DNA from 3 places in the Heyndrickxia sp. FSL W8-0496 genome. Region 1 is predicted to be linked to each of the others. Evidence: riboswitches for the same ligand, from Rfam matches in the RefSeq annotation. Region 1 holds a riboswitch; each other region holds the start of a gene.

Region 1 (11,184 bases):
CTACGTGTCGATGGTGGTGCGGTGAAAAATAATTTCCTTATGCAGTTCCAGAGTGATATTCTCGGTACACCTGTTGATCGCCCAATAGTCAGTGAGACAACTGCATTAGGTGCTGCCTATCTAGCCGGCTTAGCTGTTGGCTATTGGAAGGATAGAGAAGAGATTTCAAAGCAATGGAAAATAGAAACTACGTTTACAAATAAATTAGATCAAGAAATTAGCAAGAAGCTGTATGAGGGATGGCAAAGAGCAGTAGCTGCTACACGGGCATTTAAAGCGTAATTTGGAAATTATTGCTCTTATAAGTTAATAGAATGGCAAGGACATAGAGACCGCAAGCATCAAAAGATATTTGTCTTGGATGGATTGTGGTCTTTTTATAGGCTTTTTTCCAAAGCATTGTTGCTATTAAGTAAAGATTACTAATTAACTATCGCTTGAAGACCGCCACATCTTTCAAATTTCACGGAGAAAAGCCATCCTTTATTAGGTATAAAAAGTTGGCAGTTGGGCTTTTACAAAAACAACAAATGATACGAAAACAGCCTTTTTATATTAATCATTATTAAGGAGTGGGGTTATCATGAAAAAAATTATCAATGATCCTAATCAAGTAGTACAAGATATGTTAAAAGGAGTACTTGCGGCGTTTCCAAATGAATTGAAGGTTATTGAAGGAACGACTGTTATTGTTAGAAAGGATTCTCCAGTTCCGAATAAAGTTGGAATTATTAGTGGAGGTGGTAGTGGTCATGAACCAGCACATGCAGGATATGTTGGGAAAGGGATGCTTGATGCAGCAGTAGCTGGTGAAGTGTTTACTTCCCCAACACCTGATCAAGTCTATGAGGCAATTAAAGCTGTAGATAGTGGGGCTGGTGTCTTAATGGTGATCAAAAATTACACGGGTGATGTAATGAATTTTGAAATGGCTGCAGAACTTGCCATAGCAGATGGAATTCATGTAGAAAAAGTCATTGTAAATGATGATGTTGCTGTTGAGGATAGTTCGTTTACAACGGGGCGAAGAGGGATAGCTGGAACGGTCTTTGTCCATAAAATTGTGGGTGCTAAAGCGGAAATGGGTGCTGAATTACATGAAGTAAAAGCTATAGCAGATAAAGTGGTACAAAATGTTCGTTCCATGGGAATGGCCATTAGTCCATGTACAGTCCCAGCAGCTGGAAAGCCTAGCTTTGTTCTTGATGAAACGGAAATGGAAATAGGGATGGGCATTCATGGAGAGCCAGGAATTGAGAAGAAAGGGATAGCTACTGCAAACAAAATCGCAGAGGAGCTTACAGGAAAGATTTTAGACGATATGGTTTTACAAATAGGGGATGAGGTTGCTGTAATGATCAATGGATTAGGATCTACTCCGGAAATGGAACTTTATATAGTAAATGGTAAGGTTCATGACATCTTATCCAATCAAGGGATAAGCGTATATAGAACCTATGTAGGTGAGTTTATGACCTCATTAGAAATGGCTGGATGTTCGGTGACATTACTAAAGCTTGATAGTGAATTGAAACAATTATTAGATGCCGAATCCTTTGCCCCTGCATTTCGAAAATAATTGATTATATGAAGGATGGGAAGGAAATGAATTTAACAGTAAATGCTACTTTAAAATGGATGGAAAAAATGAATGAAAAAGTTCAAGCAAACAAAGAGTATTTGACTGAACTTGATCAGGCAATAGGTGATGGTGATCACGGTATTAATATGTCTAGAGGATTTCAAGAAGTAGTGAATAAAATTTCTGTAACAAGCTATGAAACGGTATCTGACTGTTTGAAGGATGTTGCCCTGACGCTAATGACTAAGGTTGGCGGAGCATCAGGACCCTTATACGGCACTGCTTTTTTGAAAATGTCCATCTCCCTGAGAGGGAAAGATAAAGTGGACGGGATGGCCCTTATACTAGCCATTGATGAAGCGGTAAAGGGAATGATACAACGAGGAAAAGCGGCAGTTGGCAATAAAACAATGCTTGATGTTTGGATTCCCATTCTTAACCTGTTCCAAGAAAAACAAAGTATTAATTGGAATGATGTTGAAAGGACTGCAAAAAATTCTATGGAGAAAACAAGAGAAATGCTAGCCATAAAAGGAAGAGCTGCTTATTTAAAAGAACGATCAATTGGCCATATCGATGCTGGTTCAGCTTCCTCTTTTTATCTATTCCAATCACTTGCTGAAGTTGCGAGGGAGTATGAAATATGATGGAAACTGTGGGAATTGTTCTAATTTCTCATAGTATAAAGGTTGTCGAGGGAATTAAAGAGATCATTTCCCAAGTGGTTGACAATGTTTCGATACAATTAGCAGGTGGAACAGATCATCAAATGATCGGAACAAGTGTGGAGAAAATCCTGTCAGCGATAGAACGAGCACATAGTTCAAAAGGTGTCATTCTCCTTTACGATTTGGGAAGCGCATTGATGAATGCAGAGCTAGCAATTGAAATATCACAATATGAGAATATAAAAATCGCTGCGGATATTCCTTTAGTAGAAGGAGCATATATTGCGGCGGTAGAGGCTGGAATGGGTAAAGAGATTGATCAAATTCTTGAGAGCTTAAAAAATTGTTAAAAAAATATATTTATAAGTAGAGAACTTCTGTTATAGACAGAGGTTCTTTTTTCTAAGGCTTAAATTTCTCACATATTGTTTTTATTTAGGTAAAGTGTTAAATAAAAATCGGTTGAAAACATTCGTCCATCATTTCAATGAGAAAAGACCTTCAAACATATAAAAACCGCTGACTTCTCCTTCAAAAGAAACAAATCATACGAAAACAGCCTCTTCTAAAAAAGAGTCTGGAGAAATGAAAATCCCGACCAAAATTAGGTCGGGTATATATAAAATAAAAAGGAGGTTCACTAGACTGAAATTAGGGGGAGTCTAGTATTAGGAAAGCCTTGCTTGTCCTTGTGAATAAAATATTAAACTAAAAATCCTAAAAAAATATGAAAGAAAGATGATAATTAGATGAGAAACAATTTTGACACAAATTATAAAAGAGCTTAAAAAATGAACTTCAATCAAATGACAATGAATCGCCTTACAAAAACAAATGAATTTACTATGAGACTAGCCTTCACAAATTATTAAAAACAAGCATTAAATAATTTAAGGGAGGTGAGGAATCAGAATGTTCAAATTATACATTGATCCCGGACATGGGGGAAGTGATTCAGGTGCTTCCGCTAATGGTCTACTTGAAAAAAATATAACATTATTAATTGCATCGAAAATTAGGGATATTTTTCGAAATGAGTATCAAAATGTATCAATAAAGATGAGTAGAACAAAAGATCAAACGGTTAGTCTAACATCCCGAACAAATGAAGCAAATAAATGGGGGGCAGATTTTTACTTATCCATTCATATTAATTCCGGAGGAGGAACAGGCTTTGAAAGCTATGTTTATCCAAAGGTAGGTCGCCCAACAACCATTTATCATAAATTACTACATGAAGAAGTAATGAATATTAATAAGCTGAAAGACAGAGGTAGGAGGCAAGCGGATTTCCATGTGTTAAGAGAATCTAACATGCCTGCTGTCTTAACTGAAAACGGCTTTATTGATAATGAAGTAGATGCAAGAAAAATGAAAGATGAGACATGGCTGGATGATGTTGCAAGAGGTCATGTGTATGGCCTTGCAAAAGCCTTTAATCTGAAATAATGATACCGAAAATAAGAAAGTATTTTTCAAAGGCTCTTTTCTCACGGTTTGTTGCTATTTAAAGAAAGTTTTAACGAAAGCTAAAGAACGCTGCACCTTACATTTTATTGAGAAAAGAGCTGCAAACATCATAATGCGAATGAATCCTTTATTGGGTGTAAAAGCCGGCAGTTGGACTTTTGCAAAGCAACGAACGATACGAAACCACCAATGGAAAAACAGTTAAAGTAGACTGTGTTTTTTTGCATTTTCTTAATAAACCTATTGTTGGAAAATACATCTTTATTTTTTTACTAACCATTTGTTAGGGACCCGTTTAAGCAGGTCCCTTTTTATTATAATGAAGGTATAGTGGTACAAAAAAGAATTTTATAAATTTTAAAACTTTTTTAAATTATTTCCGTCTAAATATAGAATTTCAAACAGAATAGGAGGGGGAAAGTTGAGGAATGGGAGGAAACATGATATTGAGGAATGGTATTTGGAGTATGGGGATGCAATTTTTAAATACATTCTATTGATGGTAAAGGATTATCAGTTAGCAGAAGATTTAACACATGAAACCTTTGTCAAAGCATATTTGAATTATCATGCATTTAAAGGGGAATCTAGCCCAAAAACTTGGTTATTTAGTATTAGTCATAATGTTACAGTAGATGAATTGAGAAAAAGGAAACCTCTTATGATGTTTAAAGAAATCTTACATTTCAATAAGGATAAGGGTCCTCTGCCTGAAGAGATTGTCCAAATAAAAGAAACATCAAAAGAGATTTATCGAGCATTAGGGGAACTCAAAAGTTCATATAGGGAAGTTATTATTTTGCGCAAAATTAAAGGGTTTTCAATTGAGGAAACATCTAAGATTTTGAATTGGTCTGAGAGCAGGGTGAAATCAACACTTTTCCGGGCCATTCCTGCATTAGAGGAAAAAATGTTAAAGGAGGCTTTTCTGAATGAAAAAACAGTATGACGAAAGTGTCTATGATGGATACTTGGAAAAATTAGATTCAGAAATTATTTGGGACGAGAACAGAAGTAGACATTTGCATAAAAAAGTAATGGAGGATATGAAAAGGTTGAGTATTCGAACGAGAATGAAAAATTTGTTTGTTTATACTTCAACTGCTATTGCCATTCTAATACTAACAATTTTTAGCTACGATTTGGTAGAAAAAAATAAGGGGTTACAAATGGCAGATCCAAAAACAACTGAAGAATTACATATGCAACAAGTCGCTAATGAGAATAATAAACATCAAACAGCATTCAAAAAAATACAGATTGGGGATCCCATAACATTTAATGGGAAAACATCGATGATAATTTCTAATGAAGCAACTATTCCAATTGATTTGAAAGAAGTAATTCCAAATATCACAGATTTAAGTTCAATTTCTTATTCTACTGGATTGACTAATGTAGAAGTGTTTTATTCCTATGGTAATGATGGGAATTATCTCATGATTAAGCCAAAACCTACTATATCCTCCATTGATGAAGTAATTAAGGAAAAGCTAGCATATAAAAAGGCAAATACAAAGGAATTGAATATATCCGGAAAAAAAGCAGTACTATGGGAAAATAAGGAGGGATTAGCACCGGAATTATTTTTAGTGACAGCAAATTATATTTATAGTGTGGAATATGGATATATACACCAACCGGATTCTAAAGTGGAGCCGTTAATCCAGCTAGCCGAACAAATTCAATTTCATGAATAAATTTCTTCAATTCTAATGGATACTAATAGAAGATAGGAGGGATTGTATGGAAATAAAGGTTGGACAAATATATAAACAAAAGGAAAAGGATACGATGGCAATGGTCACTGGAATTAAAAATGAGAGAATATTTCTAGGAAATGGCGTTTCTACATCCAAGGGAACTTTGCATAATCATTATATTTTAATAAAAGATGTAGAGAGTTGAAGTAAATAATTAGGAAGGAAGGAGCTGTCTATTAAGGGAATCCCCGATAATGGTTAGCTCCTCTCTTCCTTTTAAATAATAAAATTGCTTCAAAACCTAGCCTTAAGGCTTAATGACCTCTTCACAATAAAAGAATGGACTTTAGTATCATCCACTTATTAAATTCTCTGTTATGCTCGTAAAAGGCTTTCGGTTTTTAGGAACTTAGTGTACTGAAAAAGGGTTGAAAACTTATTGGTAATATGATTTCGATTGTCGTCCCTATACCTTCTTCACTTTCAATTATTAATTCTCCATGATGACTTTCAATAATTTTGAAGCAGGTCATTAGACCAAGACCTGTTCCCTTTTCCTTAGTTGTATAAAAAGGTTCACCAAGTGTAGGAATTCGTTCTTTAGGGATTCCTACTCCATGGTCACTTACAGAGATGGAAATTTGGTTTGGACTCTTCATTTGAGCATTTATTTTAATTAATCCTCCATTTGGCATCGCTTCAATTGCATTTTTTAAAAGATTGATAAGGACTTGTTTTAATTGGTTTTTCTCACATAAAATAGTAGGCAGTTCGGGACTGATTTCAACGATGATTTCCGCACCATTGATTATTGATTGGGTATTTACTAAAGTGACGACATCTTTAATTAATGGTTCGAGTTCATTTTCTTCAAAGACAGTAATTGTTGGTTTAGCTAAAACAAGGAATTCACCTAGGATATGATTAATCCGTTCTAATTCTGATAAAACGATATCATAATACTCTTTTTGATAGGTATTTGAACGAAATAATTGAATAAAGCCTTTTATAGAAGTAAGCGGATTCCGAATCTCATGGGCTATTCCAGCCGCCATTTGCCCTACGAGCGCTAGTTTTTCAGACTTTAGTAGTAGGGAATCTGTTTGTTTTTTATCATCTGTGACATCTTTTCCAATCGAAAGGATAATTTCTTTTCCTTCATATTGGGACCATTCGGATGTTACTTCAAAAAAGATGATTTTACCATCGAGTCTTTTTAATCTCACAACAATACTTGATGTTGCTACATTTTTCTGTAGCCCTTTTCTAATCTCCTTTATATCGTTGTTACTATCAAATATTAGAAAATCAAATATAGATCTACCGATAAGTTCATTTTTGTTGTGAGCAGCGATCATTTTTTCTGCAGCTTTATTTACAAATAGAATGATACTATCTTGATGAATAATTACAGGCTTGGGGAGCCACTCTATTAATTTTTTATAATTTTGCTCGCTTTTTTTTCTTTCCTTAGCAAATAATCTTAATTTATCGTATTGCCATCCAACAATCCAAGCGATGAGAGTTGCGACTAAACATTCAGTAATATCCAGAAAATGGTACTCTCCGAAAAAAATTGCCTGAACCAAAGAAAATAAAATGGAGATAGAGACTAGTATTATTTGAGCATTTCTTTTCATATTCAAATCCTCTTTCGATAAGGGTACGTTGGAATATGGGTAACGAGTTTATCAATATCAACCATTATGTACGACTATTATACCACTATTGGTTCGAATTTTATAAATTTTATAAAAATTAGTACAACATAATATAAATGATAAAAAGCAAGCCTAAAATTTCAATACTTAATGTGCGAAATTTTTTACTCTTTGTTTTACATACTTCGGTAATGATCCAATCAAACACATATAAAATAAAAACAAATACTATTAATTTTAGATACAAATGAATGGTTAATGATTGAAAGATTTGAGCAAGAATGTCTTTACTCATAGGAGAACACTCCTTATTTTATTTTTCCATAACTATCAAGAGGATTGACTAAAATAGATGTTAATATAAGGTTTTTTTTTCATTCATTGTTGCTAGGTAGATAAAGTTTTAACGAATAAAATAGGTTGAAAACATCACTCTTTTCATTCTTAAAAAAACTTGAAGTCATTATTAGCTGTAAAAATTCGGAAGTAGGGCTTAAATAAAAGCAATACACTCACTATACGAAAACATCCTAGTATACAGACTGAAGATTTTTTTGTGGTTGGATTATTATTACTAAAATGGATGATTAATACATTTTTAGAAGAGAAAAGTCACAAAAAAAGGTAATTAATATAGTTATATGTGAACATTCATTGAAATTGAACAAAAGACTGTTGATAATGATTAATGTTCATTATAAAATGTTAGGTAGCAAAAATTCTAACGAAATGGCAAACCTTGCGAAAGTGAGGGACGCAAAGCTACGGGTCTAAGGTTCATTTTGAATGATGATCGCCGGGCTGCCGAATAGTCATAATGAGCTTATTAAAATTGACTATTTCTATATGGGAATAGTTTTTTTGCTGTTTACCACTTTTCGTTAATAAGGTTTCATGCAAAAGTTTTTTTGGAAAGATTATGATTCCTTTTACATACTTTTGACTGATGAAAAGGGGACGGAGCGTCGCTAACTTGAATAGTATAAAGATTTATACTTAAATAGCAAAAGATTTTGATCTGCTTGGCTCTGCTCACACTGCCTTATCAGAAGAAATCATATGATTCATGATAAATGGTGGAGACGAGAATTGCCCCATACTAGTTTTCTAGGAGGATTATGATGGGAAATGAAATTGTACTTGAATCAACTATAGAATATTCAAGTGTTCGCATTAGTTTAAATCAAATGAAGGATTTGTTATATAAATATATTCTTCCATTAAACGAATTAAATATTAGATTAAGTGATGGTGAACAGATTCAAATTAGTAGTGAGACATTAATTAATCTACTACTAACAAAACTTAGCCGTAATCAATTACTAGAATTAATTCATATGTTTCAAATCATTGATAGCCGTAAATCAAATATTAAACACTATTTAGAATATATTTTACATGGAATTTCGATGTAATAAGTCCAATTTAATTAAGCTAAAAAAAAATCCCTGCATTTGGCAGGGAAAGCTTAATTTTCATATCCATTAACAACTAAATCTAATTTTCCTGTTTCGGGATCGATAACTAAACCATGGATTGGAATATCTTTTGACATTAATGGATGATGTTTGATCATATCTACACTATGCTTTACACTATCTTCAACATGATCAAAGCCTTGGAACCATTCATGTAAATCGATACCGGAGTATTTAATTGTTTCTAATGTTTGTTCCTCTATCCCTCTTTGCTTTAACTTTTCCAATACAGAATTACTGTTAATTGCACTCATTCCACAATCATGATGGCCAATAACTAAAACCTCATCCGCCTGTAATTCATAAACAGCGATTAATAAGCTTCTCATAATACTGCCAAATGGGTGAGTAACAATCGCACCTGCATTTTTTATAATTTTTACATCACCGTTTTTGGTATTGGTTGCTTTGTGTAGAAGCTCAACGAGTCTAGTGTCCATACATGTTAGAATTACTAAACGTTTATCGGGATATTTCGTTGTTGTAAAATCCCTATATTTTTTTTGGGATACAAATTCCTCATTATAGCTGAGAATATCATTTAATAATGTCATTCTATCACCTCAAATTAATAGCTTAAATAAATGAACCACTTTTAATTTTAACTCAATATTTATCACATGAAAAACAATTTAGGCGAATGGACTATTTTCATTTGCTCGATTGCACATTTCTTTATTTCATGCTACATTTAATTCATAGTTTTTTTATAGGAAATGAGGGGATTAAAGTGGGCAGAGAGTTTAATGAACTATTTGATCAGTGGTCCCATACTTATGATGATACAGTAACTGGAAATGATCCTGAATATGAAGAAGTTTTTACTCATTATGATGTGATTCTTTCAGAGGTTGCGAAGAATGCTTCCGGTACCGTTGTAGAATTCGGGGTAGGCACGGGGAATTTAACTAAGAAATTATTGAATAGAGGATTAAATATATATGGATTGGAACCATCAAGTGAAATGAGAAAAATTGCAAAGGATAAGTTACCAGAGGTTCCAATTTGGGATGGAGACTTTCTTGAATTTCCAAATATTTCAGTGCCAATTCATACTTTTGTCAGCACATATGCCTTTCATCATTTAACAGATGAGGAAAAGGGTAAAGCGATTAAAAAATATAGCCAGCTTTTAACTGCGGATGGGAGAATTCTTTTTGCAGATACCGTTTTTGCTACGGAGGATGAAAAAAAGAAAATGATTGAATGGGCTAAACGAAAAGGATTTAACCGGTTAGCTACGGATATAGAGACAGAGTATTATACTACGATTCCAGTTCTTCAAACTATTTTCAATCAAAATGATTTTTCCGTTGAATTCAAAAAATTAAACCGATTTGTATGGTTAATTGATGCAAAGAGACAAAATTGTTAGATTATTATATAGAGAAATATATCTAAGAGGAGAAGGGAGAAAGTAGACATGACAGTAGAAAAGAAAATGAATGTAGAAAGTTTTAATTTAGATCATACAAAAGTAAAAGCTCCTTATGTACGTTTAGCAGGGGTGAAAGAAGGATTTAATGGAGATATCATTCATAAATACGATATTCGTTTTTGCCAGCCGAATAAAGAGCATATGGAGATGCCAGCACTCCATTCCTTAGAGCATATGATGGCAGAATTCAGTAGAAATTATTCCAACAACATTGTTGATATTAGTCCGATGGGCTGTCAAACAGGTTTTTACCTTTCTCTAATTAATCACAACGATTATGATGATGTACTTACTATTCTTGAAAAAACATTGAATGATGTCTTAACAGCTACAGAGGTTCCTGCATGTAATGAAGTCCAATGCGGTTGGGCAGCAAGTCATAGTTTAGAGGGGGCGCAAGCGATCGCTAAAACGATGTTAGAAAAGAAAAATGAATGGTCTGAGGTATTTGCTTAAGAAAGTTTGTTCATTGATTGTTAGTTATTACCACTATTCAATTTTTAGATTGCTAGTTTCATTAGAGAGGGATATTTAATGAAATATGTAAAACATGTGAGTGAATTAATTGGCCATACACCATTGATAGAAATCACATCATATTCACTTCCAAATGGTGTACGAATTTTTGCTAAACTTGAATATTTCAATCCTGGTGGAAGTATTAAAGATCGCTTAGGACAATTTTTATTAAAAAGAGCTTTTGATGAAGGGAGATTAAAAGAGGGTTGGACGATTGTTGAGCCAACTGCCGGAAATACGGGAGTTGGCTTGGCATTGGCAGCAATTCAGTTTAAGGTTAATGCTATTTTTGTGACACCTGAAAAGTTTAGTCTTGAAAAACAAACATTGATGAGGGCACTCGGAGCTACTGTAGTGAATACACCGACTGCATTTGGTATGCAGGGGGCAATTGAAAAGGCAAAGGAATTGTTGGAGGAAATTCCTCATTCTTTTTATCCAGGTCAGTTTCAAAATTTCGCCAATCCAGATACGTACTATGAGAGCTTAGGACCAGAGCTATACGAGGAACTTGATGGGAAGATTGACATTTTTGTTGCAGGGGCAGGCTCAGGGGGTACGTTTATGGGGACCTCTCGTTTTTTAAAAGAAAAGCTGCCTCACATAAAAACGGTGATTGTTGAACCTGAAGGCTCTATTCTTAATGGTGGTGAGGCTGGCTCTCA
Region 2 (11,184 bases), 3.9 Mb from region 1:
CTTATTTGGAGGATGCGCATGAGACAACAAGATTAATTGAAGCGGTATCTACCTTGCTTCGGTATAATCTTGAGAATATTGATAAACCATCAACATTAAAGGATGAGGTGAATTGTGTAAAAGAATATTTTTATATTCAGCAAACCCGCTTTGGGGATCGTATATCATTTAAAACCGTAATAGATGAAAGATGTATGTATGCAAACATTCCACGTTTAACGTTACAGCCTATTGTAGAGAATGCCTTTATCCATGGTGTGGAGTCAAAGGAGGAAGGGGGAAGGATCACACTTACCATTTACCAAACTAAGGATCAAATCGTGATTGAAGTGGCAGATGACGGAAATGGAATGGAGCAGTCAATCATAAGCCAATTATTAAAGGGTGAAACAAATGAACAACGGTTAACTGGTAAGAGAGCAAGCGGACATTCAACAGGAATTGGTGTGAAAAATGTCATGAAGCGTCTTCAACTCTTTTACCAGCAAAAGGATGTAATGGACATTGAATCAAAGCTGGGAAAGGGGACTGTTTTTCGTTTGAAGCTCAAAAAGGGGTGAAACCATCTTGCGTGTGATCATCGTCGATGATGAAAGATTGGAACGTTTAGGCTTAGCTAAAATGATACATAACGGAATCCCGGAAATAGAAATTATTGCTGAGGCTCCAAACGGTCGAATGGCCATTGAATTGGCACGTGAGTTAAAGCCGGATTTGATAATGATGGATATTAAAATGCCTGGTATTGATGGAGTAGAGGCAGTGAGAGAAATAAAAAAGATGGATAAACAGATCAAATTCATTATGGTTTCCGCCTTTAATACCTTTGAATACGCTAAGGAAGTTATGCAACAAGGGGTAAAAGAATATATCTTAAAACCTAGTAAGCAAGAAGATGTGATAGCGGCTTTAAAAAGAGTTCGCGAAGAAATACTCGAAGAGCGGAAACGATATATGGAATCATTGCAGATGAAAAGAAATTTATCCCGTGCTTTATCGGTCATTGAATCAGAATGGCTATCAACTTTATTAATGAATCATATTGAGGAAATGAATGTTGATGAATGGAGCAAGTTACTAGGGATTGAAGTGCGATCTGGATATATGATGATATTTTCTATGCAATGCCAAGATCATATACAATCCAATGATGAGAAGCGGACAATATATAGCGGGGTTAAATCCTTATTAAAAACGAAGCTTGATGAGAATTGTATAGTAGGACCTATGGCAGATAATCAAATTCCTGTACTTGTTCTAATGAGATCAAGTCATGAAATAAAGCGATCAAATGCGATAACATTAGCTCGATCTGTTGTACGAACATTAAAGGAAAGATTCCATCATACTCAATGGATGGTGGGCTTAGGACAGCCTTTTGAGACCATCGATGGACTTATGAACTCTTATCATGAAGCGATTTTAGCACTGGAATCAAAAAAATGGGGAACTGCCCATCTATATGAAAAGACCAATTATCTAACTGAACAAGCCTCTATTGAAAAAGAAAAACATCTACTTGAATCGATAAAATTAGGTGATCATCACCGTGCACTTCAGGCATTTGAAATTTATATGGAAGTAAATAAAGATAAAAACAGCCATATTTATGAAGAATTATCTATTGTGATTACAAGAATGCTAAAGGAATATGGGATACATTTTGAGATTAAACAAAAGCCAATACAGGAAGAACAATGGATTATTTCATTACGGCAGTTCGTAATGAAGGCGGTAGAACTTGTTCAAGCGTGGAGAGCAAACCATCAGAAAGGATACTTACAAACAGCGAAAGAATACATAGAAAACAATTATGAGAAAAATATTTCATTGGAAGAAGTAGCTGATTTTGTAGAGTTAAGTCCTTTCCATTTTACAAAAATGTTCAAGGAGAAATTTGGGGTTACCTTTATTGATTATTTAACTGATGTAAGATTGGAACATGCAAAAAGGGAATTAATCCATACAAATAAAAGCCTAAAGGAAATTTGCTACAGTGTTGGCTATAATGATCCGAATTATTTCAGTCGTGTATTTAAGAAGAAAACCGGTCTATCACCGACGATATATCGAAATCAAACAACTTGAATAAAATTGGACATAATTTACTCAATCACGAATACCTTTATAAAGGGAAGTATTGTCCTTTTATGAAATGTAAGTCACCTAATATTTCTTTTTAAATTATAATTATTATAAAAAAGTATTGATTTTATTTTGAGAAGTGTTATCATAGTTTTATAGAAAAGCAGAATAGAGTCGATGACTCGTCTGTCGAAAAATTATTAATGAGGTGATTTGATTGAGTACAAATAAGAAACTAACAACTAGTTGGGGAGCACCGGTCGGGGATAATCAAAACTCAATGACAGCAGGATCTCGTGGTCCAACACTAATTCAAGATGTACATTTACTAGAAAAATTAGCTCATTTTAATAGAGAACGTGTACCTGAGCGTGTCGTTCATGCGAAAGGTGCAGGGGCGCATGGTTATTTTGAAGTAACGAATGATGTTTCAAACTATACAAAGGCAAAAGTGTTTAATGGAGTAGGAAAACGAACTCCACTATTTATTCGATTCTCAACAGTAGCAGGTGAACTTGGATCTGCAGATACCGTTCGAGATCCACGTGGTTTTGCGGTTAAATTTTATACAGAAGACGGAAACTATGATATTGTCGGTAATAATACTCCAGTTTTCTTTATTCGTGATGCAATTAAATTTCCTGATTTCATTCATACACAAAAGAGAGATCCACAAACACACTTGAAAAACCCTACAGCTGTTTGGGATTTCTGGTCACACTCACCAGAATCGTTACATCAAGTAACTATTCTTATGTCTGATCGTGGTATTCCAGCAACACTCCGCCATATGCACGGTTATGGAAGTCATACCTTCAAGTGGGTAAATGATGATGGTGAAGCTGTATGGGTAAAATATCATTTTAGAACAGAACAAGGTGTGAAGAACCTGGATCCTGAATTGGCAGCAAAATTAGCTGGTGAAAATCCAGATTATCATACAGAAGATTTATTTAATGCAATTGATAAAGGGGATTTCCCTGAATGGAAACTATATGTACAAATTATGCCTTTTGAGGATGCGAATTCGTATCGATTCGATCCATTTGATGTAACGAAAGTATGGTCCCAAAAGGATTATCCATTGATTGAAGTAGGTCGTATGGTTCTCAACCGTAATCCAGAAAATTATTTTGCAGAAGTAGAGCAAGCGACTTTCTCACCTGGATCAATGGTACCTGGTGTTGAAGCATCCCCTGATAAAATGTTACAAGGGCGCCTATTCGCTTATGCTGATGCACATCGGTACCGTGTAGGTGCAAACCATAATCAATTACCAATTAACCGTCCAAAAAATGAAGTAAATAATTATCAACGTGACGGTCAAATGAGCTTCTATAATGGCGGGGGTTCTGTTTACTACGAACCAAACAGCTTTGATGGACCGAAAGAATCACCAGAGGATAAACAACAGCCATATTCAGTAAGCGGGGTAGCAGATGCAGTTGCATATGATCACTTCGACCACTATACTCAAGCAGGTGATTTATATCGACTATTGAGCGAAGAAGAACGTACACGTTTAGTGAATAATATTGTAGAGGCAATGAAACCCGTTAAACTAGAGGAAATCAAATTACGTCAAATTGGACATTTCTATAAAGCAGATCCAGAGTATGGAACTCGTATTGCAGAAGGCTTAGGATTACCTATACCACAAGAAGTGTAAAAAGAGGGGTATAAGTTCACTTGTTCGATTGGCAAAAATGCAAATAGTAATCAATCATTCTCATTTTGATTCTCATATTCTCAACTATAGGGGGCTGTCTCAATGCGAGATAGTCCCTATTTTAAAAACCTTTTTTTACATTAAATTAAATGGTGGGCAGAAGAATTAACCATAGAGTGGGGAAAAAAGTACATAGTTATTGGAGAATCTTATGAAAGAGTTTTTTTATAAGGGGACAAGGTTATGGAAGAAGAACAGATGATGGAGCTTATTCCTTTTCTAAAAGAACGAGGATTACGGATTACACCGCAAAGAATGTTAATTTTGAGTACCATTCAAAAGCTCAACATACATCCGACTGTGGAAGATATACATCGAGAATTACCCTATATTAGTTTGGCAACGATCTATAACAATGTCAAATTATTCGTTCAACTACGTATTTTGAAGGAATTGCCTTATGGTAATGGGATAAGTAAATATGAACTCTCCACAACGGATCATTATCATATTATTTGTGAATCATGTGGAAAAATAGAAGATTTTAATTATCCGAAGTTAAAAGAAGTAGAGCAAGTTGCCTCAAGGCTCTCTCACTTTTCTATTCAATTGCACCATTTTGAGGTGTATGGCATATGTAAGGAATGTCAGGAATTATCCAAATAGTAAGCTCCTATTCCAGAGCTGGAAACGAAGGGGCTAATAGGGAGCTGTGAATGATGATGAAAAAAACGGTCTGCCCCATCTGCCATACAAAGATCAAATATTTAAAGCATAGTATTCTTTGTAAGTGTGGAATGAAATGTAGAAATACAAAATCTATCGCTTAAGTGATGAACGATTCTTCTTGTAAGAATCGTTTTTTTCATTTAGAGCTAAAAAATAAAGGCTGTATTCGTATCTTTTTGTAAAAGCCCAATTGTCGGCTTTTACACCCTATAAAGGATTCAGCGATTCTTATGGAGTTTGCAGCACTTTTCTCAGTGAAATGAAAGGGGTAATGGTCTTTTAGCCGAAAGTTATTCGTTAAAACTTTACTTAAATAGCAACAATTTGAGAAAAGAGCCAAATAAAAAAAGTTGTCTAATAAGTAATCAAAATACTTACTAGACAACTATTGCTTCAGAATTATAGTTTAAATTGATTCACTAAAGCATTTAATTCCTCAGCTAATTTGGAGAGATCTTCTGAATTTCCTGCGATTTCTTCCATTGAACTGCTTATTTGCTGTGAGGAGGCAGAGGTTTGCTCAACTCCAGCAGCTGATTCCTGAGATATGGATGCAATTTCCTCAATGGAGCGATTCATTTTTAGGCTATTATCTTCCATTTCAGATAAGCTATCTGAAATGGTTGTTATACTGTTTACCATTTTTATCACAGCTTCATTAATTTCAGTAAATGTCTTACCAGTTGTTTGAATCTGGGAGGTCCCTTTTTCAACCTCAGAGTATCCATTCAGTAATGATTCTGCCACCATACCTGATTCCTTTTGAATATTGATTACAATGCTTGTGATATCCGTTACAGAATGGGAAACCTGCTCTGCAAGTTTTCGTACCTCGTCAGCGACTACAGCAAAACCTTTTCCATGCTCACCTGCTCTTGCTGCTTCAATCGCTGCATTTAATGCGAGGAGATTCGTTTGCTCTGCAATATCATTAATGACAGAAACTAATGTTGAGATTTCTCGTGATTGTGAATCTAAGCTTTGAACCTTTTGGACGGCACCTTGAACAATTTGATCTATTTTAGCCATCTGTTCATTGGAGGATTCCATTAATTTTTTACCTTCTGAAGCCATTGAAAGTACTTGATTGGATGATTGTTGAATAAGCTTTCCTTTTTCATTTGCTTCCTCAACTTTAAGTGTAAATGATCCCATAATGGAGGAAAGTTCATTTGTATTATTCGCTTGTACCTCAGTACCAGAAGCCAGTTCTTGCATGGTAATGGCAATTTGCTCCGATCCTGATTTTACCTCATTTGCTGATTGGCTTAGCTCTTCACTCTGACTTGTTACAGAGCCGGATACTGTATTAATTCGGTTTAATAAATCACGAGTTTGCCGATTCATTTCATTGGTTGCAATAATAAGATGTCCAACCTCATCTTTTAAAGTAGTTTGTAATGGCTCTTGGCTCAAATCACCATTTGCAATTAATTTCATGCGCTGCATGACATGTTTAATTGGTTTTGATATCTTGTTTGATGTAATGAATGCTACGGCAAAACTAATAATAATTACTAGAATTGTTACAATGGTTCCCACAAGTAAGGACGTTTGCCCACTTTCAATTACATCTTGTTCTTTTTGATTAATCTCCTTTTCACTTTCATCAGCAAGTTTTTGATAACCGTTTAATAAATCACGGCCAATGGTTATCGATTCTTGTAGATTATCCTTTGCTTTTTCCACATTCCCTTTGTCATATTCATCAAATACTTTATCCTGAATAAATTCACGCCATTCCTTCGTTTGGCCCATCAAGCGATTGAATTCATCTGATGCATGTACACCTCGAACGATTGCTTCATATTTTTGTCCCTCTTCTGTATAGGCATTAAAGCGGTCTTTATAGTCTCCTCCAAATAATACATACCCCCGAGCAGTAGCTATTCTATTCGCAATCGTTGCGACCAATCCTTTATTAGCAGATAAAAGAGGGAGTTCAGAATTAGCAATATTCTGTGCCGTTTTATTGCTTGATACAGTCACGGAAAAATTATAAATACCTAATCCGATGACAAGTAAGATCACTAAGGAAAAACCAAATAACATCTTCGCTTTTATACTTTTAAATGAAAATATACTTCTCATTGTCTAGTACTCCTTTCTTGTTAGATTTGTTGATTTAATATGTAAGCTAGACAAGGGAAAATCACCTTGCTTTTGGTTTATGTATATAACAAAGAGACTATCCCGGATTGTGAAATAGCCAATGATTAGGTAGCCAGGCGATCATAGTATGAATGGATAATTATCTATCCAACCTTAGACCCTAGGTTTTGCGTCCTATTTTTTCAAATAGTTTGCCTTTATCTCACATATTCTTAGTTCATTTTAACTAGCGACTTGGTTATAATAACCTATTGTTCGCCAATATACAACAAAATTGTATTATTTTATACCATTTATTCTTATGCAAAGGCTTACTATTTTTCTGCTATTAAAAGGAGATAAGTGCACAACAAAATAATACAGATATTCGCAAGATAATGAAGGCGCTTACATGCATTCAGGAAGAATTAGTTTGATAAATTATGAGTGTAGGAGTTGTTAAATACAGTGAACAAAGGGGGAAGAAGTATGAAACGTAAAAGTATTTTTGTCATGCTGGCTATTATTCTCGTATTTGCATTAAGTGCTTGTAGTTCAAAAAACTCCAGCAGCGATGGTGAGAAATCTAAGGGGAAAAAGGAAAAACTTGAGATCTTCAGTTGGTGGACAGGTGCAGGTGAAGAGGATGGATTAAAGGCATTATTAGCATTATTTAAGGAAAAGCATGCAGATATTTCAGTTGAAAATGCAGCTGTAGCTGGTGGTGCAGGAACCAATGCAAAAGCTGTACTGGCGAGTAGAATGCAAGGGGATGATCCACCATCTACCTTCCAGGTTCATGGAGGAGCGGAATTGAATGAAGGCTGGGTTGCTGCGGGAAAAATGGAACCAATCAATGATGTATATGAAAAAGAAGGTTGGAGTGATAAATTCCCACAATCATTAATTGATATGGTAAGCAAAGATGGCAATATCTATTCTGTTCCCGTAAATATTCATCGTGGAAATGTATTATGGTACAACAAAAAAGTATTTGAAGACAATGGATTGGAAGTACCAAAAACATTTGATGAATTTTTTGCTGTAGCAGATAAATTACAAGAAAAGGGGATTACTCCATTAGCATTAGGTGATAAAGAACCGTGGACAGCCACACAAATTTTTGAAAATGTATTGGTAGCAAAGCTTGGTGTCGATGGATATAACAAGCTTTGGACAGGGGAGCTTGCCTTTGATGACCCGAAAGTGAAGGAATCAGCAGAAATTTTTAAGAAAATGATGGGATATATCAATAAAGATCACAGCTCTAGAAACTGGCAAGACGCTTCTCAATTAGTAGCCGATGGAGATGCAGCGATGAATATAATGGGAGATTGGGCAAAAGGGTATTTCGTAAATGATTTAAAACTTACATTGAATGAAGACTTTGGCTATACAACAACTCCTGACTCATCAGGAATATTCACAGTAATAACAGATACATTTGGTCTGCCAAAAGGAGTGGGAAATGCTGAAGATGTTAAAACATTCTTAGGTGTTCTTGGATCTGTCGAAGGGCAAGATGCTTTTAATCCTTTAAAAGGTTCCATTCCAGCACGAGTAGATGCCGACACATCAAAATATGATGATTACGGAAAGTCAACGATCGAAGACTTCAAAACTGCTGAACTGGCTCCAAGCCTAGCTCATGGTTCCGCAGCAGCTGAAGGATTCTTAACAAAGGCAAATCAGGCAGTTAATATTTTTGTAACACAATTAGATGTAGATAGCCTATTAAATTCACTCAAAACTGCTCAGGCTGAGTTGAAATAAATAAGTTTTTATAAAAGAGGACGAGAGCTTTCTCTTCCTCTTTTTGAAGTTTGAATATAAGTCATTAGAATTTGGAAAGGAACTAAACAAAAAAAAGAGAAGACCAGTCAAAAAAAGAAGGAAACTAGTCAATAAAAAGGAAGAACCACACAAAAAAGAGTCAGAACCATACAAAAGTCGAGGAACCAAACAAAAAAAAAGAGAAGACCAGTTAAAAAAAGAAGGAAACTAGTCATAAAAAGGAAGAACCACACAAAAAAGAGCCAGAGCCATACAAGTATCGAGGAACCAAACAAAAAAGAAAGAAGACCAGTTAAAAAAAGAAGGAAACCATTCAATAAAAAGGAAGAACCACTCAAAAAAGGTCTAGAACCGTACAAAAGTCGAGGAACCAAACAAAAAAGGAGAAAGACCAGTCAAAAAAGAAGGAAACCAATCAATAAAAAGGAAGAACCGCACAAAAAAGAGACAGAACAATACAAAAATCGAGGAACCAAACAAAAAATAAAGAAGACCAGTCAAAAAAAGAAAGAAACTAGTCAATAAAAAGGAAGAACCACACAAAAAAGAGCCAGAACCATACAAAAGTTGAGGAACTAAACAAAAAAGAAAGAAGACCAGTTAAAAAAAAGAAGGAAACCAATCAATAAAAAGGAAGAACCACACAAAAAAGAGCCAGAACCATACAAAAGTCGAGGAACCAAACAAAAAAGAAAGAAGACCAGTTAAAAAAAGAAGGAAACCATTCAATAAAAAGGAAGAACCACACAAAAAAGAGCCAGAACCATACAAAAATCGAGGAACCAAACAAAAAAAAGAGAAGACCAGTCAAAAAAAGAAAGAAACCATTCAATAAAAAGGAAGAACCACACAAAAAAGAGTCAGAACCATACAAAAGTTGAGGAACCAAACTAAAAAAGGAGAAAACCAGTCAAAGACAATTTACTAGTGAGTACCGAGAGGAGGGCACGAATGGAGACACCAAATTTAATAAAGAATCAATCGGCTATTGTTCATCCGGAACAAAAACGCAGAAAGAAGCTAACACAGGATCATGTCTTAGCGATTAGCTTTTTATTACCTTCTATTATATTAATTGCTATTTTTGTATATGGATTCATTGGATGGACTGGATATGTTTCGTTAAGTAATTGGAATACGCTCGTCCCAGATTTTTCATTTGCAGGTTTGAAAAATTATTTGTATTTATTTAACGATTATCGTTTTCAGGCAGATGTCCGTAATACGGTGGTGTTTACCGTTCTATTTATTGGCTTAGTGTTATTGATGGGACTCGTCTTGTCCATCTTTCTTGATCAAAAAATACGTGGTGAATCGATATTTCGAAATATTTTCTTTTTTCCAATGGCATTATCTTTTGTTGTAACAGGTGTGGTATGGCAATGGATTTTAAATCCATCGACTGGTGTTAATCTTTTTTTAAAGAAATTTGGAATTGAACCTCTATGGTATACAGATACAAATATTTTGGCAGGGTTTAAATTAGGTCACATCGAAGTGGGAGTTCCTGTAGCAATTCTTGCAGTAGTGATTGCAGCCGTTTGGCAGATGACAGGATTTTCGGTAGCGATGTATTTAGCTGGACTTCGTGGAATACCTGATGAATTGAAAGAGGCGGCACGGATGGATGGAGCAACCGAATTTCAAGTTTATAGAAAAGTGATTATTCCACTTTTACGTCCGATTACAATAAGCGTGGTGATCATCATGGCTCATATTTCATTGAAAATATTTGATTTGATATTTGCTATGACTGGACCAGGTGCGAATTATGTTACGGATGTTCCAGGAGTGTATATGTTTGAAACGACTTTCCGTGGCAACTATTATGCCAATGGGGCAGCAATTGCGATTATGATGTTATTATCGGTCGCTATTTTTATCGTACCTTACTTAATAATGAGTAGGAGAGGTGATTAACGTGGTGCTTAGGAGCTTTTCAAAACCATTGATTTATATCATTCTTATCCTGCTTGCGTGTCTTTTTTTAATTCCTGTTTATGTTATTTTAGTCACAAGTGTTAAACCTTTAGATGAAGTAACATTGGTCAATATGTGGAAGCTTCCTTCTGAAATTGATTTTAGCAGTTATGGGCAAGCGTTTGAAAAATTGGCGCCTAATTTTATGAATTCACTTTATCTAGTTATTCCTGCAACCATACTTTCTGCCTTGTTAGGTGCCTTGAATGGATATGTTCTTTCAAAATGGAAATTCAAAGGATCGGAAGTCCTTTTTACGCTTATATTATTTGGGATGTTTATCCCATACCAAAGCATTTTGATTCCATTAATCCAATTTTTAAGAAACATAGAGCTCTATAATACGATTCCAGGTTTAGTGTTAGTACATGTCGTATATGGGATACCAATTACTACGTTAATGTTTCGCAACTTTTATGCGAATATCCCTTTATCAATGATTGAGTCAGCAAAAATCGACGGGGCCGGTTTTTTACGAATTTTTACTAATATTATGCTACCTTTATCTATTTCTGGATTTGTTGTAGTTGCAATATGGCAGTTTACAAATGTGTGGAATGAGTTCTTATTCGCTATCTCGATTACCACTTCGGATCAGCAACCAATCATGGTAGCATTACAAAATCTATCGGGAAGTCAAATTGTACAATGGAATGTTCAGATGGCAGGAGCTGTACTAGCAGCACTACCAACATTATTAGTTTATATCCTATTAGGGAAGTATTTTGTTAAGGGATTACTAGCTGGATCAGTAAAAGGCTAGCTTCATTGAGGCAGCCTTTTTGATATGAATAGAATCGTTGAAAACGCTTCCATTAAATAACTATCTATCATAT
Region 3 (11,184 bases), 490 kb from region 1:
GTCCACCAGTCAAAACCTTCTTAAAGTTGGTTAAAAACAGCTCTTGTTCTTCCTGCTCTAGCATTTCAAACGGCTGGCAAACCTGATGATAAATCTCTCCGGTTTCTTTCTTTACATATACATTAAATATTTCTCGAATATTGATATATCTACTATTTAATTTAAATTGATTTCGGATACTTGCGATGTCTTTTTTATTCATTAATCTCATCTCCCATCCCTGATTATACTGGTCAGACGAGAAAATAGTAATACTTGATATTTTTTCAGTTTTGTTAGCAAGCGGGAATCCCCTTGAAAGAGCAGTTTTCAAGGGGCGAATATTGATGATAAATTTCTAAGTGTTTTTCAAACTTTTTACCACGATAAGGGGCAATTTTGGAAGGGCTTGTTAATAGGATAAAATTCAATAAATATAAAATGCTCACAACCTTCCCTTATAAACGATTGTGAGCATTTTATTTAGGTTACAGGTTTTTTCATTATGTAACGTTAAAATCTTTAGGCTCTTATCATGAAATTCTCGTTATTTCTCGTCTTTAGAAAAAGTTCTAGGTGTTCTTTTAGAAATCCAACATAACGGTCCACCTCTTCTATTGTGGTATAGGGCGAGATCGCAAAAAATTTATGCGCATAGAGAGAGATCCGCTTGCTTGTGTTTGCTGCCTCCACTAGGCGCTGCTTTTTTGTATTTCCAAAGAAGACGGTATCCCGTTCGGCACCAATGACTTCTGCAAACTCGTCATTAAATTGATTGATTTCCGATATTTCTTCTATTGTTAAAAGTCCGTTCAATTCATCATTCCATTTTGTCTCTTCAGGATAAAAACGAAATGTTGTGATCGGAGAAATCTCATTCGTGATCACTACATTCGAAATTTCTTTTGATAACTTCTTTCTAAAAGCAATATTGACACGTATGTAATTGGCTAAAAGTTCTTGATACCCTTCGATTCCAAAAGCCAATAAAGAAGCATAAATTGCTAAAGCACTACCCATTCGCGAGCATTCGAGTGTGTAGCCTGTATGATAGCTACCATAACCACGATTTCCAACATACGGCGTTTCCGCTGCATCTAAATCAACATACTTCAGATTCTCTCTGTTTTTGACTAAAAATAAACTCGTAATATAGGGTGTTTGTCCAAGCTTGTGGAAATCAAAGACCATACTATCTGCAAGGTTGATATGTTTAAACTTCTGTTGGTAGGATTTCAATACCTCATTCACGTCGTTTTCAAATCGCAAAGGATTATTTTCAAAGTCGTAATGATTAAAGAAAGTATACATGCCGCCCATAGCTGAGTCTGCATGGATATAGATTGGATTGATGTCATATGTGCGTTCCAATTCATCTGCAATCCGCTTAATTCCCTCCATGTCATCAATGCCAAATGTATCAGTTGTGCCCATTGTGGCAAGGACATAAAGAGGAACGCCGCCTTTTGCAATAACATGCTCCATTTTTTCTTTTAAATCTTCTAGATTCATAGAATGATCCTCATTCACTTTTACACGGATCATGTTTTCCACACCAATCCCAGTTGCCTCTACAGATTTATACAGACTGTAGTGTGATAGCTCGGAACAGAAGCAATAGAGATTTTGCGGTACACCCTTTTGATTAGAGAAAGGTGCGTAACGGGCAATCGCAAGACGTAAAGAATTAAAGACAGCCCCTTGTCCACCCCACGTTGTATATCCTGCACTAAGGCTTTCATCGTATCCGATAAGTTTAGATAGCATACTTGTTACTTCGATTTCTGCTGTAGCTGCTGCTTGTCCTTCCACATCCCAAAGATTGTTACCATTGACTAGAACCATGACTAAGTTCCCGATGATACTAGCAATATTCGGAAGAGGTGCTGCATTTGCCACATAATTTCGATTGACGTACCGGTGTCCTTCTACCAATTTTAGAAGCCTCTGAATCACTTCCTCCATCGATTCACCCGTTTCCGGAACACTAGCCTGTTGAATAACACGATTATAATAATCCTCTGAGTACTCGGGCATTTCTCCTAGCGTTAGTTTGTTTGGATCCTTTAATTCATCTATTTTCGTTAAAATGGTCTTAAAGTAGGACAATAATTCCTCTCTTTGAAAGTCATTTCCGTCCATACTAGGAAACAATTTTTGTATTTCTTTCATTGCTTTACCTCCCTGATGTTATTACTAGCAGTCGTTTTTATTTCAAGAAAACTAGAATCCAATCAGAACGTCCTGCTGCATCCATAAGAACGAGCATGATGGCAAATTGGACCTACATATTAAGAGAAATTAACCGTTGAAAAAGAATACGTTACCTACATTCGAACTACAAACCTTCTGATTTATTTTTCCATTTTATTGTCCTAGTTTAAGACAAAAATTTTTCTAATTTACTTTTTCAGTTTTGCTCTGTATAAAAAAAGCTTCCCACAAGTCAGTTAAACCTATGAGAAGCACTCTTATACTTATCAGCCAGCAAGATTAATAGGTTTAAACTGCCTTATTAACCTTATAATCAGCATTTTGAACCACTTTCGCTTCTTCAGTTTCAGCACCATGACCCATTGTAAATAATAATTTATTTACATCATTTTTCAACCCGATAAGATTTTTTGCTTCCTGAACAAGTTTTTGCATTGTATGGAGTTCATCATCACTAATTTCTATGAGTTCCTCAAACATTTCAACAGATTCCCGTGAGATTGAAGCTATCTCTACGATTGTTTCCATTATCTGTTGTGTTGCAGAGGATAATTCCTCCGAACTAGCAGAAGAATTTTCATTATTTTCAGCAATGATCTTTGTCGTAGATACAATCTTTTCGAACATGTTTCCAACCTCTACAATGGTCGTATTTGTATCTTTAAATTCTTCTGTTCCCTGCTGCATGGAATGAACAACTATTTCTGTTTCTTCTTGTATATTCTTCACAATATTTGAAACTTCCGAAGAAGACTGGCGTGACTGTTCGGCCAATTTTCGAACTTCATCAGCAACAACAGCAAATCCTTTACCATGTTCACCCGCGCGGGCAGCTTCTATCGCCGCATTCAATGCTAATAAATTAATTTGTTCTGAAATACCAGTAATCACTTTTACAATCGTGCCGATTTCTTGAGATTTTTCTCCAAGCTTATTTATTGCATTAAATGTTGTATTGATCGTTTGATTAAAGTGCTCCATTTTTTCTAAGGAGTCCTTTAGCTTCTCGTTTCCCTCTTGTGTCAATTCTAAGGTAGTACTCGATTGTTCTGAAATTTGGTTGGATCTCACGGATAGATCTTCGATAGCCTGTGCCATTTCTTCCATCGATGCAGCACTTTCTTCTGTTGCTACTAATTGTTTCTGTAATCCTCTTCCTACCTCATCAATTGCTGCTCTAACAATATCCGCTTTCTCAGAAGCATATTCACCAGTTTCAGCAAGGTTTTCCCCTTTTTCATGTACATTTTTTGAAAAAGAAAAAAACTTTTCCCTTACACCGCTAAAATACTCAATTAATGGATTATACGCACCATGATCAGAAGTTTTTTCATCCATCTTTCCTGCTGATATTTCTTTCATTACATTTATTATTTCTTTATTAAAATGAGGACTATGTTTTAGTGAAAAATATCGGTAAGCAAAATACACCGATACCCCCAATAAGATAACAATTATTCCTAGCATAATAGCTTCCATGATAAATAAATGCCCCTAACTCCTATTATTTTTTATTCAAATCTCACACAAGTTCATCTATGCTGGTTTGAATATTTTATAGCTCCCTGATAACGATATATGTTCCATCCGCTACACTTGCAGGAATGCCATTCAACTGACTATTTTCCTGATATCTATGTACAATATAATTTCCTTCTATATCTTGATATTTTTTCATATTATGATATTTTTCCATTACACGCATCGACTTCGGATTTGTCGCTTCTCCTAAAACAGCCTTTAACCCTTGTGATGATGCCTTTGTTATCAATTTATCTCCTAATTGCTGAATAATATCGTGGCGGTCATGCTCTGCTATCACTCCTAACATGAATAAGTGTAATAGCTCTCCATCTTCAATTTCTTTTCCGTTTCTTTTTTGATAATCATCCATGAAACGTTTGTCCACATCCTCAAGCACACGTAGAATAACATTCATATCATAAAAAGAGCCTTCAAATATATCTTCACCGATAATCTCTGGTGCATTGGTATCTCCAGCAAGCACACCTACAACATTATTATGAGCATCACACGCGACTGCACAATATCCCTGCTCTACTGTAGAGTCTAAATAATCCTTAGTAAACTGATAGAAATCTTCATACTCTATATTTAATTGACCTACCATCGGTTCTTGGACCCATTTTCCTGAAACATCCACTCCAATAAATGTACGAGCTAGACACTCAGCTGCTTGCTGAATTAAATCGGTTTGTTCCTTCGTGATAATTTCATATGTATACAATTCTTGAGCTGTTTGCACTGGTTGATCTTCCTTTCAGCTAATAAATTTAATGATGGCTAACATTACATAGAATGCTGTACTTTATCGATAAATGTACCTGTGAAATTAATTCTTTCAAGTACGTTCCTAATTTGCACTTGAGCAATTTTAGAGGCAGGCTTTACTACAAGGATATCCTTAAAGCCTAAGCTAGAATAAAATTGCATTGTTTGCTCCAACTGTGGTACAACCTTTGAAGGGACAGGTGTTTGGTGAGTCCCGTCGACAACAAACGTATATTCGTGCTTTGATACTTTATTAATCGTATCCTGTAAATCTATCATATAACCTTCTGCATCTTCTTCTCTCATTAATCCATGTACCTGTACATGAACCTCTTTCTCGACCTCATTAATGGCCATTTTATATTTCTTTTTATCAACAACGATCATCTTTAAATCTCCTTTCTCCATATAATTTGCTCTTTTCATTTGTTACCATTTGCACGTTCTTTTCATAGGAGTGCAATAAAAAAAGCTATCCCAAATATAGATAAGGATAGCCTGATCATCGAATAATCGCTTGTTATCATTATTCTCGGCAACCCGACGATCATTATCCCTAAGGATTTTAGACTCGTAGCTTTGCGTCCTTACCTTTCGATAAGTTTGCCTTTTTCAATTTTTTAAAAAGTAGTACTAAACTCATGATAACATAGAACTATTACAATATGAATTTTTTGTAATTTTTTGTCGAATTAGACTATTTCGCTTGATTTATATATGGTTTGCCTAGTAATTAAGTATCATTACTTTTAACCTGCTAGAGGATGATTAGTGTTAAGCTGTTTGAACTATCTTCAAATGCTTCTCTCCTTCTGATTATGCTGGCATGATGAGCTTGAAGTTTTGATAGCAAGCGTGAATAAAGGGATCTTCAAGCATATTTATTTATTTACAAGTTCTTGGTAAGATGGATATATTCAGAATGATTTTTATATTAAGAATGATTAAATTCTATAAAAAAGATGGTGGGTAAGCTGCTGCCTTACGATTTTAACTAGTAATCTAGCAGAAAGGAGATTCCCATGAGCAAATTATTATGGAACTCACCAAAAGATTTAGAGGGCTTGCTTTATGAGCTTGTCGGTTGGGAAAGTGAAACCTTCTCAGAAGGTGAAAAACGCTTCTCGATAAAATTGCATAAAAAGATGAGTCACCTTCCATATTTCAGCGAACACCCTGATTATCTAACATTAGATCCGATTGATAAAGGACGCTCTTTTTTAACGGCCCTATATAAACATGAACATGCTTCAGATACGGTGGTTCTTATTAGTCATTTTGATACCGTTGAAACAGAAGAATATGGGCAGCTACAGCCGATTTGTCGGAAGCCACTTCAATTGACAGAAGCACTCAAGCAGCATAAGGATCGCTTATCCAAAAATGCCGTGAAGGATTTAGAATCAGGTGAGTATGTATTTGGGCGCGGAACAATGGATATGAAAATCGGGCTGGCCATTCATATGGGACTGATCGAGAAAGCCATTTCCGAGGAGTGGCCGATTAATCTATTGCTCGTTACGGTTCCTGATGAAGAAGTCAATTCATCAGGAATGCGTGCTGCTGTAAAAAAATTGGTGAATCTAAGTGAAGAACACGGTCTTGTCTATCAGTTATTCTTAAATAGTGAATCCTCCTTTTCCCAAAATCCAGAGGATGAGAACTACTATATTTATACAGGAACCATCGGAAAAATCATGCCATCCGCCTTATTTTATGGCAAGGAAACACATGTCGGTGAACCATTAAAAGGCATGACTGCCAACTATATTGCCGCTTATTTCAATCAACAAATGGAGTGGAATCCCCTATTCCAGGAAGAACATCTAGGAGAAAAAACACCACTGCCTGTTTCACTACAACAAAAGGATTTAAAACTAACATACTCGACGCAAACCCCAGCCCGTGCCCAAGCACTCTATAATGTCTTTATGATGCAGCGCTCAGCAAAGGACATCATGGATCGGTTTGAGCAGGTTGCCAAAGAAGCGGTCTCTCGCTGCAATGAAAACTACCAAGCCCTTTGTAAGCAAGAAAATATCCAAGGGATTGGTGATGTACGTGTATTGCGCTTTGAACAGCTTGAATCCTATGCCCGCGATAAGTTTGGCGATCCATTTGTTGATGCCATCCATTCGAAAGCCTTACAAATAGATGAGTTAGATGAACGGGATCAATCCTTCTTTGTTGCCGACCAACTCATGCACAATTGTCAGGAATTAGCACCAGGGGTCATACTCTTATTCACGCCACCGTATTACCCAGCGGTTAATTCATCAGACAACCCATTGATTCAAAAAGCCGTTCAATTGTTGTCAGAAATGACCGAGCAAATGAATATTCCACTAAAGCCAGTTAACTATTTTAATGGAATATGTGATTTAAGCTATGTCAACTATACTGACCAAAACGATGGATGGACAAGTTACGAGAAAAACACACCGATTTGGGGAGATGGATATTTTATTCCCTTTGAGGACATGAAAAAGCTTAGAGCGCCAGTGCTTAATGTGGGTGCTTTTGGTAAGGATGCACATCAATTATCAGAGAGATTGCATAAGGAAAGTGCGTTTGTGCGGACTCCTGTATTGGTTGAGAAATTGATTTTGGGGTTGTTTGGTAGGTAAGTTTTGGATGGGGATTATCTTGAATAAAGAATGCTCACGGGCCTTGATTTTGGTTTGTGAGCATTTAAACTTTTTCAAATTAAATGAAAAGGATTTCCTAAATCATTTGTATTCTCTGTTTCAATCACTATACCTGAAACACATTTTCTTCAATATTTTCGCTTTATGTGTTTCAAACACTATACTTGAAACACATTTTCTCCGATATTCTCACTTTATGTGAAGCATAAACATAAATAATAATAGAAATCCTTTGATGGGGACTTATTCTAAAAATGCTTCCATTCTTTTTGTGTTTTTTCACCTGTAACCCATCCAAAATACATATTTACTCCATTCAATTCTACTGGACCAACAATTCCATCCTTATTCGGGGAAAAATTAAACAGTTTTACAAAGTTTACATAGTCTTCAAACCATTTTCTAGTTTCGCTAAATGAGTGAACAAGCATAAGAGAATGACGAGCATTTACCTTCCTTGCTTCAAGCACTGCTGATGATGCTCTATGAAGTAATTGGTATCTTATATTACCTACACTTTCTTTATGTAACCCCAGTATATTAAGTAAGGATTCTAATCTTTTTTGTTTACCATCACTAGGACTCTTACCTAACCAATTTTCAACAGTTTTCCCAAAGGGCTCTGAAACTTTTCCTTCAACCATTATCGTTAATAGTTCATTATTAGACTTCGCAAGAACATAAAGATCGTTTTGCGAGCTTGCATTTCCACCAGGTAAAGGTACCTTATACTCAGGGAATGCTAATAATACCTCCACATCGTGGAACAAAGGAAATTCGCTCTGTTTAAATATCGTATCCACGCAAGAAGGAAGATTAGTAGCTTCTTCCCAACAATGAGCTAATTCATAAGCTGAATACCCCTTTTTCCATTGTTTGTCTGAATCTGCAAGAGATTCTCTCCACGAAAGAGGACCTCGAGATGGAATAAAGAATTTAGCCATTTTTCTCTCCCCTATTTTGTTTTCTTATTGACTAATAGATTTAAAAGATAAATGTCTTCCAATCCTTATATTGTTCTTAAATTTTTGCTTCTAATGTAGAATTAAACTATTGTTCCTTTTTATATATTCCAATTATATATTGTTTTACTCAAATAGGCTCAACTTCTTCTCTCCTATTTTTAATTGCAGACAACCTTTTTTAAATTAATCAAAAAGAATTCGTTAAATAATAGAGTTAGTTAATTTTGTATATTTAATTCACTTAAAACTTCTGTACGCAAATCACTCGCAATATTTCCATTCTTATAATTATCCAAGAAAAAAATTATCCTTTGAATATAACTATCTGAATCCTCTATACATCTTTCAAAACAATCCATAAAATGGTCTACTAAAGTATCATCAACTAAAGCAATTGGTTCTGGATAATATTTGACATCTTCTCTTTCAAATGCTTTTCTACAAGTGTAAGCAACTGCATCAATAATGCAGTTCCAAGCGTTTACATCTGATTCATTATCTGACATCTCTTGAATTATTGTTATACCATTTTCCTCATTATCTAATAATTCATAAAGAATATCCCCTATATTTTCTTTACTTTTTAGCCACTCCCAACATTTATTTATAACTTCTTGGGCTAAAATTCGATCTTCCCTTTGTGAAAATATCGACAAAACTTTTTCTGAAAGTCCAAGAAAAAATATTACTTTACCATCTTCTGTTAAACTACTAAAGCTAGTATTAGCCATAATTAACCTCCAACAAATTAAATATACTTTTCATTTTTAAACATCCCACCCGTTACTTTAATGCTTTTTTTCAATTAAGCTCTTTTTCCTTTTCCTTTCCCAGCAACATTGGAAGTGGTGAAAGGTCATTTTTTGTTTACATCCAAGTGCAGCTTAAATAGCGGTATCATGATATCAAGGTCTATCTCTAATCAGAAGAGGATAGTTGAAGCATATTTTCAGTTATACATTTATGTTTTTTCGCTTCTTTATCAAATATTGAAGATTTTTAATATTCATTATGTTAGAATCCCTAGTAAGGAGGGAAGTGTATCGTGAAACAAATAATCATTGCTTTTACTCTGTTATTAGCTTTAGTGGGTTGCTCTAATAAGGATACTGTTAAAGGGAATGCCTCCCAACAAACAAGTAGTACTAATGAAAGTAAATCAGACGTATTAGCTCAAGAAAATAATGAATTAAAAAAACAACTAGAGGAAAGACCAGCTCTTACTTCTGAACAATTGAGAGAAACGATGAATCTCTCATTTAAAACCATTCAAGCTATGATAAATAAAGACTATAGCTATCTTGAAACAATAAAGAACTCGAATGTGACTATTAATCAGAAGACGAACACTTTTATATTTGATGATGCTCATGAACAAGCCTTCTTACAATCTATTGATTACAATCATTTTGAATACAGGTTTCATCATTTAGAAAATGATGTTATAACCGTCGGATTCGCCCAAAACAATTCTGAAATCGTTTTTCAGTTTTTACAAAAAGAAGGTAGGTATTTATTAATTTCATTTATTACCAACTAGTGTGCAAAAAACACTCATTTAAAAATTGAGTGCTTTTTGCATATGATTCCTTCTTAATTATTAAGCACATTTCTTTCTTGAGGAGTTTGAAAATACATTCAAACGTAGGAGCACAGAAAAAATTGTATCTATTTTTATGACCTATCACTCTTATCTAATAAACTCTAAACAAAACAGACGGCATTCTTTCCTCCATAATGGAAGGACAAGAACCCGTCCAATAACTTCTTATAGATACTTCGCAGTTACTGATTTCTCACAATCCAGGATGCCCATTGGTGGGCCTTCATAAAGGATTTCTCCACCAGCGGTACCACCATCTGGACCTAAATCTATGATCCAATCACAATTGCGGATGACATCTAGATGATGTTCAATGACTACGACGGTATTCCCTTTATCAACTAGTTTATTAATAATGCGCAGAATGTTAGAGACATCTGACATATGCAATCCTGTAGTTGGTTCATCAAGTATATATATATTCCCCTTTGTGTTCAGTTCCTTTGCTAGTTTCAGTCTTTGACATTCACCACCAGATAATGTGTTGAGTGGCTGTCCTAATGACAGATAGCCTAGACCAACTGTGTTCATGCTTTTCAGCTTGGATTGAATGCTTTTTACTTCGAAGAAATCTAAAGCTTCAGCGACGGACATCTCCATGATTTCTACAATATTCTTACCCTTATATAAGTATTGGAGCACATCCTGCTTGAAACGGCTGCCATTACAATCACTGCATTCTACTTCCATAACATCCATAAAGGAAAGATTGAGCTGGACAATTCCAGTTCCACCACAAGTTTCACAGGCACCCTTTGAATTGTAACTAAATAATCCGCTTTCTACATTATTAGCGTCTGAAAATGCCTTGCGGATGGCATCCATAATTCCGGAAAAGGTTGCTGGATTCGAACGAATATTAGCATGGACTGGGCTTTGGTCAATGCGAATCGCCTCCGGAAAATCTTTTACAAAGACTTCATTGACAAGCGTACTTTTACCAGATCCCGCTACTCCCGTAACAGCAGTGAAAACCCCTTTTGGTATGCGAAGGCTGACGTTTTTCAAATTATGAAGGTTGCTTTTTCTACTTTCCAGAAAATCAGAAACCGATCTTGGTTTTGCATTGATTTCCGTTTTGCTGCTTAAATACTTCGCTGTTAATGTTTCAGAAGACAATAAGCCCTGGTAACTGCCACTATACATAATATTGCCTCCACCAGAGCCCGCATTCGGTCCCACATCAATGATATAGTCTGCAATTTGTATAACATCCGGGTCATGCTCCACAACTAAAACGGTGTTGCCCTTGTCACGTAATTTGACAAGCAATTCATTTAACCGATAAACATCGCGTGGGTGAAGTCCAGTGCTTGGTTCATCGAATATGTACATTAACCCTGTTAAGTTGCTAGACAAATATTTCACCATTTTTACCCTTTGCGACTCACCACCAGATAAGGTTGGTGTTTCCCTAGTGAGAGTCAAATAACTTAATCCGATATCACACAGGCTTTTTAACCGTTCGACAATACCAGCTATA

Evidence for each region. A riboswitch is a leader RNA that binds a small molecule or an ion and turns the genes downstream of it on or off. The one in region 1 is predicted to bind cyclic di-GMP.
Region 2: linked by a shared signal. The riboswitch ahead of NST63_RS02780 (methyl-accepting chemotaxis protein) and the one ahead of NST63_RS22490 (hypothetical protein) in region 1 are both predicted to bind cyclic di-GMP.
Region 3: linked by a shared signal. The riboswitch ahead of NST63_RS19935 (hypothetical protein) and the one ahead of NST63_RS22490 (hypothetical protein) in region 1 are both predicted to bind cyclic di-GMP.

Annotation. Positions count from the first base shown of each region.
Region 1 covers NZ_JBBOXX010000001.1:4,420,233-4,431,416, reverse strand. The annotation lists gene glpK (glycerol kinase GlpK) at 1-282, shown strand, start outside; gene dhaK (dihydroxyacetone kinase subunit DhaK) at 584-1,579, shown strand; gene dhaL (dihydroxyacetone kinase subunit DhaL) at 1,606-2,229, shown strand; gene dhaM (dihydroxyacetone kinase phosphoryl donor subunit DhaM) at 2,226-2,600, shown strand; partial or broken gene NST63_RS22520 (N-acetylmuramoyl-L-alanine amidase family protein) at 3,163-3,693, shown strand; gene NST63_RS22515 (RNA polymerase sigma factor) at 4,142-4,669, shown strand; gene NST63_RS22510 (hypothetical protein) at 4,653-5,420, shown strand; gene NST63_RS22505 (hypothetical protein) at 5,467-5,628, shown strand; gene NST63_RS22500 (ATP-binding protein) at 5,825-7,063, opposite strand; gene NST63_RS22495 (hypothetical protein) at 7,182-7,379, opposite strand; cyclic di-GMP riboswitch class I at 7,806-7,893, shown strand; gene NST63_RS22490 (hypothetical protein) at 8,206-8,499, shown strand; gene NST63_RS22485 (beta-class carbonic anhydrase) at 8,553-9,116, opposite strand; gene NST63_RS22480 (class I SAM-dependent DNA methyltransferase) at 9,293-9,937, shown strand; gene NST63_RS22475 (S-ribosylhomocysteine lyase) at 9,986-10,456, shown strand; gene NST63_RS22470 (PLP-dependent cysteine synthase family protein) at 10,535-11,184, shown strand, end outside.
Region 2 covers NZ_JBBOXX010000001.1:504,888-516,071, forward strand. The annotation lists gene NST63_RS02760 (sensor histidine kinase) at 1-560, shown strand, start outside; gene NST63_RS02765 (response regulator) at 574-2,088, shown strand; gene katA (catalase KatA) at 2,303-3,754, shown strand; gene NST63_RS02775 (Fur family transcriptional regulator) at 3,998-4,420, shown strand; gene NST63_RS02780 (methyl-accepting chemotaxis protein) at 4,883-6,574, opposite strand; cyclic di-GMP riboswitch class I at 6,700-6,801, opposite strand; gene NST63_RS02785 (ABC transporter substrate-binding protein) at 7,064-8,347, shown strand; gene NST63_RS02790 (carbohydrate ABC transporter permease) at 9,320-10,288, shown strand; gene NST63_RS02795 (carbohydrate ABC transporter permease) at 10,293-11,111, shown strand.
Region 3 covers NZ_JBBOXX010000001.1:3,930,762-3,941,945, forward strand. The annotation lists gene NST63_RS19915 (DUF4317 family protein) at 1-202, opposite strand, end outside; gene NST63_RS19920 (pyridoxal phosphate-dependent decarboxylase family protein) at 502-2,151, opposite strand; gene NST63_RS19925 (methyl-accepting chemotaxis protein) at 2,482-3,672, opposite strand; gene NST63_RS19930 (hypothetical protein) at 3,749-4,459, opposite strand; gene NST63_RS19935 (hypothetical protein) at 4,504-4,872, opposite strand; cyclic di-GMP riboswitch class I at 5,017-5,103, opposite strand; gene NST63_RS19940 (M20/M25/M40 family metallo-hydrolase) at 5,508-7,112, shown strand; gene NST63_RS19945 (DUF6946 family protein) at 7,382-8,077, opposite strand; gene NST63_RS19950 (Imm6 family immunity protein) at 8,317-8,829, opposite strand; gene NST63_RS19955 (membrane lipoprotein lipid attachment site-containing protein) at 9,144-9,638, shown strand; gene NST63_RS19960 (excinuclease ABC subunit UvrA) at 9,867-11,184, opposite strand, start outside.